3 regions of the Providencia sp. 2.29 genome follow, and region 1 is predicted to be linked to each of the others. Evidence: predicted binding sites of a transcription regulator. Region 1 holds the regulator's gene; each other region holds the start of a gene.

The links. The regulator PhoB, encoded in region 1, activates phosphate uptake and scavenging genes when phosphate is short. The targets are predictions, from matches to a motif close to CTGTCATAAAACTGNCNNAT.
Region 2: the regulator PhoB is predicted to act here: its motif matches at 1,541-1,560, upstream of phoA (alkaline phosphatase).
Region 3: the regulator PhoB is predicted to act here: its motif matches at 1,486-1,505, upstream of I3B46_RS05990 (esterase-like activity of phytase family protein).

The regions. Positions count from the first base shown of each region.
Region 1 covers NZ_CP065420.1:795,569-799,866, reverse strand. Annotated here, with positions in the region: gene brnQ (branched-chain amino acid transport system II carrier protein) at 1-31, opposite strand, end outside; gene phoR (phosphate regulon sensor histidine kinase PhoR) at 572-1,888, opposite strand; gene phoB (phosphate regulon transcriptional regulator PhoB) at 1,908-2,597, opposite strand; gene sbcD (exonuclease subunit SbcD) at 2,881-4,098, shown strand; gene I3B46_RS03400 (AAA family ATPase) at 4,095-4,298, shown strand, end outside.
Region 2 covers NZ_CP065420.1:666,055-670,352, forward strand. Annotated here, with positions in the region: gene I3B46_RS02850 (alpha/beta hydrolase-fold protein) at 1-1,436, shown strand, start outside; gene phoA (alkaline phosphatase) at 1,638-3,077, shown strand; gene I3B46_RS02860 (Na/Pi cotransporter family protein) at 3,497-4,298, shown strand, end outside.
Region 3 covers NZ_CP065420.1:1,344,749-1,349,046, forward strand. Annotated here, with positions in the region: gene ybbP (putative ABC transporter permease subunit YbbP) at 1-1,338, shown strand, start outside; gene I3B46_RS05990 (esterase-like activity of phytase family protein) at 1,563-2,927, shown strand; gene I3B46_RS05995 (MFS transporter) at 3,018-4,268, opposite strand.

The DNA of each region.
Region 1 (4,298 bases):
GAATATCTCTGGATGTTAAACGATGAGCCATATTTTATGTTAAATCTTTGTAACGGTGTTAGAAAATATAGAGTAACCAATCAGTAACTCTTTGAATTATAAATGGCGGTATAGAATTCTAATTAACAAGTTGATAAACAATACAATGTGTACGATTTATCACATCAGGCAAGATTAAAAATCAAAAAACAGAAAAAATCGCCAATAACTGGCTACAAGTAAAACTTTTATAGGGAAAAAAGGCAATAGCAAACCTAAAAACAAGAATAAATCTCTAAAGTATTTTTTATAACTAGTGATTACTGTCAGTAAAATAAGAATATGCGCTATATGATTTGAACAAAAAACAACCAATTAAACCATTATTTATCTTATCTTTTAAATCGATTATGGTTTTGCAAAGCGAAATATAGGTTTTTTAGAAAACAGAAATTTTTAATAACCCATCACAAATATAGAGAGATTCATTTTTTAAATAAGAAGGAGCGACATATCTGGCGGTGATAATGATATGTTGGATTGGGTCGATAAGAACGGCTGTTTGCCGCTCTCATCGAGGTATGTCACATCTTTAATGAAGTGTTTTAGCTGTTTTTTTGTCTGATACGATCAATACAGGAGGCAGAGTAAAAGAGAATTCGCTCCCCTTGCCTAACTGACTGGTTATCATTAATTGGCTATTATGATGCTGCAAAGCGTGCTTGACGATCGCTAAACCAAGCCCCGTTCCTCCCCCTGTTTGGCGAGACCTCGCCTTATCAACACGGTAGAAACGTTCAGTTAAACGTGGAATATGCTCTGGGGGGATCCCCAACCCATTATCAGCAACGCCAAAACGTGCCCCATTATGTGTTTTCTGCCAACTGACTTGGATCGTTGTTCCTTCCGGTGTATGCATAATGGCATTATAGACCAAGTTAGCCACCGCACTACGAAGCTGCTCTTCATTACCGTAAACATACAGCTTTTCATCAACCATAAATTTAAACTGTTGCCGCCCTTGGCTTAAACTCATCGCTTCCTGTTCAATCATTTTTAAAATTACAGGAATATTTACCTGCTCATCTAAATTAATATGAGGCGCCACTTCAATGCGAGATAACTGTAACAGTTGTTTAATCAAATTATCCATTCGATGCGCCTGCTCTTGCATTACCGTTAACGCTTTTTTGTTGGCAGCTGAGGCATTTTCTTGATCATCTAATACTTCAAGATAACCTTGGATCACCGTTAGTGGTGTGCGTAGTTCATGGCTGACATTCGCAAAAAAGTCTCTACGTGCTTTTTCTAATCGGCGCTTTTCCGTGACATCCCTCGCAACCATTAATAGCTGACCTTCGGTATAAGGTAAGACACGAAATTCAACAATAGCGCCACTGTTTAGCTCTATCGTTAACGCTTGTTCATAGTTTTGTAATGTAAAATAACGGCTGAAATCTGGATAGCGTAATAAATTAAAAATCGGTTGCCCGCTATCTTCCGGCCAGCGAAAACCTAATAAATGTTGAGCATGGCGATTACACCAGAAAATATTCCCTTCAAGAGTCATCATTACGACGGCATCAGGGAGAGATTCTGCGCCACTGCGAAAGCGTTTGATCAACTGCCCTAATTCACGCCGACGTTTTCGGTTGCGCTGCTGAAGCTGATAGATCCCATAAAAGATTGGCTCCCAGCCGCCTTTACCATCAGGGGGCAGCATGCTCCGATCAAGCCATAACCAATATGACAACTTCATCAAGTTATAACTGTGCCAAATCAGCGCTGCGGTCAATGAGATGACTAAAAGCCATGCAAGATGGCCGATAAAAATCGATAAGATTAATGCAGGTAAGATGAATAAAAACAGCCCCCAAATTAGCTGTTTCCATGATAGGCGTTCAAGCACTGGTATCTCCTGTTATTGATCAGTAACGCACTGAGAAGCGATAACCAGTACCACGCACTGTTTGAACCATTTTATCATGCCCTTCAGCCTCCAAGGCTTTTCTGAGGCGGCGGATATGCACATCAACCGTTCTATCTTCAACATACACATTCGCTCCCCATACATAATTGAGTAACTGCTCGCGGCTATATACTCGTTCAGGGTGAGTCATAAAGAAATGCAGCAGCTTATACTCCGTCGGCCCCATATCAATAGGAGTGTCATTACTGCTGACCCGATGAGACGTTGGGTCTAGTGTTAACCCGTTCATTTCAATAATGTCTTCTGTTGCCATCGGGGAAATACGACGTAGAATGGCTTTCACACGAGCGACAAGCTCTTTGGGTGAAAACGGCTTTATTAGGTAATCATCCGCCCCCACTTCCAATCCTTTTACGCGGTCCTCCTCCTCCCCTCTTGCGGTTAACATCATCACAGGAATATCGCGCGTATCACTGTCACGTTTCATGTGTTTAATCACTTGAATGCCTGAACCACCAGGGATCATCCAGTCTAATAAAACAAGGTCGGGTAATGGATCAACTAACTGCGCGATGGCGGAATCATAATCATCAGCTTCAATCGACTGAAAACCATTCTGCTCTAATACAAAACAAACCATTTCTCGGATGGGCGCTTCATCTTCAACCACTAGAATGCGTCTTGCCATGATTAATCCTGTAAATAAGAAGAGATCATTAAAAGTGAAAGCATTATGCGTCACTTTTATGACAGAATTATGAATACCGTCATCAAATAACAATAATCCTTTCTATATTAGCGGTAAATTGTCATTTAAGTGAAACATTCTCGTCATACTTTACATCGTCGCGCCTGCTGCTTCGCCTATCGTTATCACATTGAATTGTCTGCTTGTTCAGAGATCCCCTTAAAGGGTCATGATAGGGTATACTGAGCATAGTATACATATAAAGCCGTAGGAAGGGGCCTTCATGCGTATTATCCATACCTCTGACTGGCACCTTGGCCAGTATTTTTTCACTAAAAGCCGCGCAGCCGAACATCAACAGTTTTTAACTTGGCTTATTGAGCAGGTCAAACTTCATCAAGTTGATGCCATGATTGTTGCGGGAGATATTTTTGATACCGGCTCCCCCCCAAGTTATGCCCGTGAGCTTTATAATCAATTTGTCGTCTCGCTACAGCAAACAGGTTGCCAATTGGTGATCCTAAGTGGTAACCATGACTCTGTTTCCGTCTTAAATGAAACCAGTTCACTGCTTGCCTATTTGAATACGGATGTCGTCACTTCAGGAGCAACGCCCCATGTGATCACATTAAAGAATGCACAAGGGCAACCCGGAGCACTGTTGTGTGCGATCCCTTTTCTACGCCCTAGAGATATTCAATTAAGTGTTGCAGGACAGAGCAGTGAAGAGAAGCAGCTATCATTACAAACAGCCATTCGTGACTATTACCAAGCTAGCTATCAGCTTGCCGAGCAGCAGCGGCAAACTATGGGGTTAGATATCCCAATTATCGCAACGGGGCATTTAACGGTTGTCGGGGCTGAATTGACGGACTCTGTGCGTGATATCTATATTGGTACTTTAGACGCATTTCCCTCTGCCGCTTTCCCTCCGGCTGACTATATCGCCTTGGGGCACATTCATCGTCCGCAAGTTATTGGTCAACAGCAACATATTCGTTACTCTGGTTCACCGATTGCATTAAGCTTTGATGAAGCGAACCAACAAAAAAGTGTTTGCTTAGTGGAGTTTGATGGCCGCGAACTGTCGCAAATCCACCAACTTGCGATCCCAACTTTTCAACCTTTGCAAACACTAAAAGGGTCACTTGCAGACATTCAAAATCAGTTACATGCACTCTCTATCAAGCCAGATACGCCCCCAGTTTGGTTAGATATCGAAGTCGCTTCACAGGACTATCTTGCTGATATCCAACAACGTATCGAAAGTATTATCAAAGGCTTACCCGTTGAAGTTGTATTGTTACGCCGTGCACGTAAACCACAAAACCCCCAACAAGCTCTCGCTAATGAAACCTTAAATGAGCTTACCGCCGAAGAGGTATTTTTGCGTCGTTTAGCGGAAGAGTCGCTAGATGATAAAGAAAAAGAGCAGCGCTTATTAGTACTCTTTAGGCAATCTTATGACGCTTTGCGTGCTGAGTTAGAGGGAAATTCATGAAAATCTTAAGTCTACGCCTAAAAAATATTAACTCTCTAAAAGGCGAATGGAAAATTGACTTCACCCAAGAGCCGTTTGCTAGCCAAGGATTGTTTGCGATCACAGGCCCTACTGGGGCGGGTAAAACCACCTTACTAGATGCTATTTGTCTCGCACTCTATCACCAAACACCTCGTTTAAGTACACTATCCGTTAAACAA
Region 2 (4,298 bases), 130 kb from region 1:
TCTCAAATAAACAGTACATTCGCCAAGAGGGGGATGGTATTTCAGAAGCTGTGCTTTCAGGGAATGATAAGCAACCCATTCGCGTGTTAGTACAACATTTACCACAAACAGAGCCGCATTCTGTCTCTTATATTGTGCCCAAGCAGGGGCAATATTACCTCAATTTACAAGGTGCACCGGAGCAGCCTTGGCATCTCAAATTTAATTTAACTGACTATCAACCATTAGCGATTGAAGCGGAACATAAAATTGATAGCCCTAAATTACAAGCTTTACTTGATGCACATAAACAAGAGAAAACGACAGACGCTTTTTGGCGAGAGGTAAAAGCACAGGGAACCCCCTTAGTTGAAGAGTATAAAAAAGGACAAAAGAAGGTCACTTTTTTATGGCGTGGTGCAACCGCTAATGCTTATATTTTAGGTGCGCCTTCAGGGAATCATGAAACCATGGCCCATATCCCGAATACGGATATCTGGTATCGCACTTTTATCGTTCCGAAAGACACTTTGTCACAATATAAAATCGCCCCTGATGTGCCGAAAGTGACAGAAGGTGGGTTCGCACAACGCAAAGCGATTTTGGCGACGGCACAAGCCGATCCATTCAATGCGCATGGGATCCCGTCATTTGCGACGGATCGCTATAATCGCTTTTCATTATTGTCATTAGCGCCAGAAAAACGTCAATGCGACTTTGCCAAGATTGAGGGGCACCAACGTAAAGGCCGCTTAGAATCATTTAATTTTCACAGTAACCTGTTAAATAATGATAGGCAGATTTATCTGTATCGCCCTGCGGTCGCAATGAGTAAGCCATCGGTGTTGGTATTATTAGATGGGCAAACCTACTTGCATACTTACAAAATGGCTGACTTTTTTGATAAGTGGATGTCGGAGGGCGCAATACCACCAATGTATGTGGTGTTCCTTGATAGCATTAGCTCCGAGCGCCGCAACGTCGAGTTACCACCAAATCCTGATTTTCCGAAGATGCTGTCAAAAGAGCTGATGCCTGTCTTAACAACAAAAGGTATCCAAGCACCTGCACAGTCAACCATTATTGCCGGATCGAGTTATGGAGGATTAGGTGCGACTTGGAACGCCCTCTCACATCCTGAATTATTCGGCAATGTACTTAGTATGTCAGGCTCTTATTGGTGGGCGCCTAAAGGAAAAGAGCCTGAGTGGCTGATCCGCGAAATAGAGCAGATGTCGAAAAAACCATTGCGTTTTTACCTTGAAGCGGGGCTATTTGAGCAACGTGGTAGTTGGGGCGGTATCATTCAAAATCATTATCGATTATTGGATGTATTGAAGCATAAAGGTTATCAGGTGGAAGCGACTGAGCTACCAAGTGGACATGATTATGTCTCTTGGTGTGAAACGCTCTATACAGGAACTCGTTACTTAATGGCGGAACCACCGAAACAATAGTGTCATTTAATTGACCCAAAGAAAAACAATAATGGAAGCAGCCACCGTGTTGTTAGGCTGCTTTTTTTATTCTTAATGACAATGATCTTTTTTTCGACATAAAAGCGTCATGCAACTGTCATCTGACTCAATTAGCATGCCTGTCATTATTTGAAGCAATTACATATTTAATTTCTTTTTATTATTGGCAAGGAAATGGTTATGACAGGTCATTGCATGAAATCGATTTTAGCTGTTGCTGTAAGTACAATGATTTTTGGTAGTGCTATCCCTGTATATGCGGCAACGCCGACAGATGCGGTTTCACAAAATCGCGCAGCACAAGGTGATATCACTAAATTTGGCGGTGCTCGTCGACTAGCACAAGAGCAAACCGATATTATGAAAGCGGCGCTCCATAATGGGCAGGCGAAAAACGTCATTCTGTTTATTGGTGATGGTATGGGCGACTCTGAAATTACGGTAGCACGTAATTATGCAGAAGGGGCAGGCGGTTTCTTTAAAGGTATCGACGCATTACCTATTACTGGTCAATATACTCACTACGCATTAGATAAAAAAACGAAAAAACCTGATTACGTAACAGATTCAGCCGCTTCAGCGACAGCTTGGTCTTCTGGCGTGAAAACCTATAACGGTGCTTTAGGTGTTGATGTGTTTGATAAAGACCATGAAACCTTACTTGAAATCGCTAAGCGCCATGGTAAAGCGACAGGTAACGTGACGACCTCTGAAATTCAAGATGCGACCCCAGCCGCGCAATTTTCCCATGTCACAGCGCGTAAATGTTATGGGCCAGAAGAAACCTCCGCAAAATGTGCGAGCAATGCCTTAGAGAATGGCGGTCGTGGTTCAATCTCTGAGCAACTGCTGGTTACCCGTGCTGATGTTACATTAGGTGGCGGTGCGAAAAGCTTTAAACAAGTGGCGAAAGCCGGTGAGTACAAAGGTAAAACGCTAGAGGAGCAAGCAAAGGAGCGTGGTTTCAATATCGTGCGTGATGCGAAATCCTTAGATGCGGTTACTGTTGCAAACCAAGATAAACCTGTTTTAGGCCTATTCCATGATGGCAATATGGCGGTTGCTTGGGAAGGTCCTAAAGCAACGCATTATGGCAATATCAATAATCCACCGCTTGAGTGCAAACCGAACGCTAAGCTAGATCCAAATGCACCGACATTGGCTCAAATGACACAAAAAGCAATCGATCTGTTGCAAGTCAACCCGAATGGTTTCTTCTTGCAAGTTGAAAGTGCTTCGATTGATAAACAAGATCATATGGCTAATCCATGTGGCCAAATTGGTGAGACGGTAGCTTTGGATGAGGCCGTACAAGTTGGCTTAGAGTTTGCGAAAAAACACGGTGATACATTGGTGATTGTCACTGCTGACCACGCGCACTCCAGCCAAATTATCCCTGAAGGAACCAAGTCTACTGGGTTAACACAAGCATTGATCACAAAAGATGGTTCCGTCATGGTGGTTAACTACGGTAACTCTGAAGAAGAAGATTCACAAGAGCACACCGGCGCACAGTTACGCGTTGCAGCGTATGGCCCACATGCCGCTAACGTCATGGGGTTAACTGACCAAACCGATTTGTTCTTTACCATGCGCGATGCCATGGGATTGAAACAATAAACCAACCTGTAAGTGGAATCCTCTGCGATAGGAGATTGCGGAGGATTTTTTATTGCCCCCTCTTTTTAACCTCCCGCTATTTACGCTCTCTTACATTAACTTTTTTGCGTTAACTCAGCGATTCAGGTATAAAAAATGATTAGACGATTGAGCCTGCTTGATGCGTATTGTGGCATAGTGGGGAGAGTTTAATCGCTTATTCATACCATCCGCATTAAGGTTTATTGTTAACTTTTTGAATAATAATAAAAATAATGTATGATTGTATGATTTCACTTAATTCGGCAACGTTTTAAGTTATCTAATTAATTCATCCATCAAGCTAGAGTGAAAAAGGCGGTCTCCTTCCGTTTGAAATCACTCGTACAGTTTTATCACCATTGTCTTAAATATAACAAATATAACGTCATAGGGTTTCAATGCTGGCACTTTTACATCTTTTATCATCTGTCGCATTGCTAGTTTGGGGCACACATATTGTCCGTACTGGTATTATGCGGGTTTTTGGTGCAGATCTACGCCGTATTTTAGGAAAGAGTGTTAATAAGAGAACAAGCGCATTTCTTTCCGGCGTAGGGGTAACTGCGCTCGTGCAAAGTAGTAATGCAACGGCATTACTGGTTATCTCTTTTGTTTCTCAGGGGCTGATTTCATTAACGCCTGCCATGGTTATCATGCTTGGTGCCGATGTCGGGACAGCGTTGATGGCGAGGGTGTTAACGTTTGATCTCTCTTGGTTATCACCGCTGCTGATCCTTGTGGGTGTTTCAACCTTTTTAAGCCAAAAGAAAAATCGCACAGGGCAAATTGGTCGTGTCGGTATCGGGCTTGGGCTTATTTTATTAGCGTTACAGTTAATTGTGGCATCGGCAGAGCCGATTACCCATGCTGATGCGGTGAAGGCAATTTTTACCTCGTTAAGTGGGGATGTTGTCTTGGCACTGCTGGTGGGTGCTCTGTTTGCCATGGTGAGTTATTCAAGCTTAGCAGCGGTGTTATTGACTGCCACATTAAGCGCAACAGGCTTGGTGCCTCTTTATATTAGCTTGAGTATCGTTATTGGCTCTAACATTGGTAGTGGCTTACTCGCCATGATGAGTAGCCGCGGGCAAAATGAAATTTCACGACAAGTCGTTCTGGGGAGTTTGCTATTTAAACTAATCGGCTGTGTTGTCGTATTACCTTGGGTGAAACCACTGGCAGAATGGATTGGGGGCTACG
Region 3 (4,298 bases), 550 kb from region 1:
GTATTACGTGAAGATGCTAACTCACCTGTTTGGCCATTACGTTACTATTTACCTATTGTCACCTTAATTGTTGTTGGTGGGTTATTTCTGTTTACAGGTGTGAACCCACTATTATGGTCGATTTTAGTGGGCATCGTGATCGTCGCTATTTTATTAGCTTTGATTGGTTGGTTAGGGTTATGGGTACTACGCCAATTTAAGTTTAAGCAATTAAGCTTACGGCTTTCGGTGAGCCGTTTATTGCGTCAACCTTTACAAACGGTCTCGCAAATGAGTGCCTTTTCACTCTCATTTATGCTGTTAGCCCTGTTGCTCCTAGTCAGAGGGGATTTATTGGATAGGTGGCAGCAACAACTGCCAGCGGATAGCCCTAATTACTTTTTGATCAATATGAATGAATCGCAGATTAAACCTGTAACGGAGCTAATTGTGCAACACCAAGTGAAGCCGACGGAGTTTTATCCTGTGATCTTAGCGCGTTTATCAGAGATAAATGATAGCTCAGCGATAGAGTGGGCGGACGAGCGTGATCCAAATAATAATACCGTGCGACGCGAGCTGAGCCTAACATGGCGAGCTAAACTACCGGAAGCCAATGTGGTTGATGAAGGCACTTGGCCGCCTAAAGACGGTGAGGTCTCTATCGAGCAAACCGTCGTGAAACAATTAGGACTTAAAATCGGAGATAAACTCACTTTTAATGCCGGCGCTCAGGTATTTAGTGCAACAGTCACTAGTATTCGTACTGTTGATTGGGAAAGTTTGCGACCAAACTTCTTCTTTATCTTTGCTGAAGGAACATTAAAAGATGTGCCTGCAACATGGATGAGCAGTTTCCATTATGATGGCGACGGTAAGCTACTGACAGACTTAAGTCGTCATTATCCAACCATCAATGTATTGGATACAGGGGCATTAATTACTCAAATACAACAAATCCTTCAACAGGTCAGCCAAGCACTGGAAGTGATGGTCGTGTTGGTGATCTTTTGTGGCCTACTGTTGTTATTAGCGCAAATTCAGGTTGGTATGAGTCAGCGGGAGCGTGAGTTAGTGGTCTATCGTACCTTGGGGGCAAGCCGGAAACTGATGCGTAAAACCTTATGGAGTGAGTTTGCGCTATTAGGGCTAATGGCTGGATTAGCTGCTGCCTTTGGTGCTGAGGTCGCTTTATGGTTACTGCAAACTCGCGTGTTTGATTTCCCTTGGCAGCCTGAATGGTCAATGTGGTTACTATTACCATTATGTGCAGCCCTATTACTGTCTATTTGTGGTAGTTGGTTAGGATTAAGATTGCTAGGAACAGGCAATCAGCATCGTCGCATGCCGAATAATTAATCGCATTGATATACCACACAACAACCTTTCAACGCCCAGATCGCAGATAACATGTGATCTGGGCTATTTCCTATTTAGCCGCGAATTTTATTTCTTTGAAAAATAGCTTGTTACTTGCCCTAGTTGAATAAAATAACTGTCTTATATCTATCACTAAACTGTCATCAATGCTGTTTATGATCCTATGGTCAACAAATGATTAACTATTTGATAGGAATATAATAATGCAGCATCGCCGCACCATAAAATTGCGCTCTTTATCATTACTCGCGACATTGATTACTTTTTCTACCACGGGATACGCACAACAAGAAGTTTCAGCAACATTAGCAGGGCACGCGGTGTTACCTGTGAATTCGACGATATCTGCCCCAACGGATGCAGCGAAAGATTTACAAAACAGTGGTAAATACACGACGGGAAGTCGTATTGAGACATTGGGAAGCGTTGAAGGGAAGTCAGCCGATCGCCCGACAGGCATGCATGTTCCCATTAAAGGGCAGCCATTACAAGGGCACTCAGGCATCAAACGTATGTCAGATGGCACTTATTGGGTACTGACTGACAATGGCTACGGCAATAAAGTTAACTCACCTGATTCAATGCTGTATTTAACTCAATACGACATCGACTTTAAAACTGGAAAAGCAACGCCATTAAAAACGGTTTTCTTTCATGATCCCGATAAAATCATTCCGTTCCATATTATTAATGAAAGCACGGATAAGCGTTATTTAACCGGAAGTGATTTCGACCCTGAAAGCTTCCAGTTTGCCGATGGCGCATTATGGATTGGAGAGGAGTTTGGCCCGTATTTGATTAAGATGGATCTGAATGGCAAGGTGCTTGCTCTCTTTGAAACGTACGTTGATGGGAAAAAGGTCGTGTCACCAGATCATTATCAAGTGACAACACCGGCTAAGCCAAGCGATAGCGTCAGCTTTCAAGTGAACCGTTCAAAAGGTTTTGAGGGGATGGCCTCATCGCCAGATGGTAGCAAACTCTATCCAATGCTCGAAGGCGCATTGTGGGATAGCGAAAAACAAGATTATGAGAGCGTAGAAGGGAAACGGGCTGCACGCATTCTTGAATTTGATGTGAAAAAACAACAATGGACGGGGCGTAGCTGGTTATATGTTTTTGAAGATAATCAAAATGCCATCGGTGATTTTAATATGATTGACGATACTCATGGCTTGATTATTGAACGTGATAATGGCGAGGGAACCGCCGATAAAGCTTGTGCAGAGGGGGCTACGGATACCCAACATTGCTTTAGTCATTTAGCTAAATTTAAGCGAGTTTATCGGGTTGAATTTTCCGATAAAAACCAAGGTAAGCCAGTTAATAAGCAAGCCTATGTAGACTTAATGAATATTAAAGATCCTGAAGGCGTCGCGAAGAAACCATTGAATAATGGCGTATTTACCTTCCCATTCTTTACAATTGAAAATGTGGATGTTGTCGACGGTGAACACATCATTGTTGGCAACGATAATAATTATCCATTCTCATCCAGTCGCGAACCGAACCAAGCGGATGATAACGAATTTATTTTATTGAAAGTGCCTGCGTTGTTAAATCCTTAATTTCCTTGTCTATATTGATTTTGCTCGGGGAGTAGCCCGAGCTTTTTTATTTATCGCCAATTGTAAACATCGTGATTTTTACCGCCACCATTATTTTTTAGCGGATAACTCAGGCGGCTTCATCATTAATGTAAACATTAGCACCACAATAACGGGAGCCACAATAATAAGAAATGCCGGCGTGAAACTGTGCGTATAATCTTTAATAGCACCAGCAATAAAGGGGGCTAAGCAAGCGAGGGTCGATAGCAAATTAACGACAGAAAATAACTCTAAATAGGGGCCTCTGCCAAAATAGTTCGATAATAATACGCTAGATGCTAAGAAAGTCATGCCATAGCCGATACCAACACAGAGCACAAACAGTATTAACCATAACCAAGAGGTGGCGATACTGAGAGAAATAACCCCAATGATCATAATAATCAAACTACCAATTAACAGTTTTTTCGGTTCCAACCATTCGCCCGCCGCACCGCCAATAAAGCGTGAAAATGCGTTCACAAATGCCATGGTACTGAGTAATGAAACAGCTACGGTGATCCCAAAACCACGCTCTTCAATATGAGCGACGGCAAAACTGTTTACTGTAATACCGCACCATAAAAATGAGGTATAGGTTGCTGCGATTAAATAGAATTGCCAAGTACGTAGCGCACGGCGTACTGTCCAAACTTCTTTGGTGCGATAAATAGGTTTGCTAACATCACTGACCTGTTTTTGTACCACGCTTTTAGCGTGTTCACGTTCGCGTTGACCTTCGCGTAAGACCAAAATAGTCAGCAGTGTGACAATACCGAGATAAAGCGCACAGAGTACCCAGTGCATACGCCATGACCCTAACTGGTTTGACGCATAGAAATAGATCCAAGGCCCCGCGACGCCCCCTAATCCCCCGATGGTAAAATAGAGGCCAAAAGCGAGAGACTGTTTTTCAAATAGGCGAGAAAGAACATAGGTTCCCGGAACGGTCGCGAGTAGAGTAAAGCCTATACCTATCAGGGCAGTACCGAGAAAATAGCGACTGATGGTTTCGGTCGAATAGAGGCTATAAAACCCCGCGATAAAGACGAGAGCACCGAGTAAAAGGGTGAGGCGAACGCCGATTTTACGGATCAGGACAGACGGAAGAAAACTGGCTAAACCACAAGTCAACCCCAATAACGTGAAACCAAACCCTGCCTCTGTCCAACTCCATTGCAGTTCCTCAATCATACTGGGGAGAACAACACCTAACGAGGTAAAGGTTGTCGCGGTGGCTAAAAAATAGACCATCCCTAACAAAATGAGGATACTCCACTGATAAAGTGGGCTAAACAACGGGGAATTTGAGGCTACCATGTCAACTCCGGTCACTCTGCCTGTTTTTTG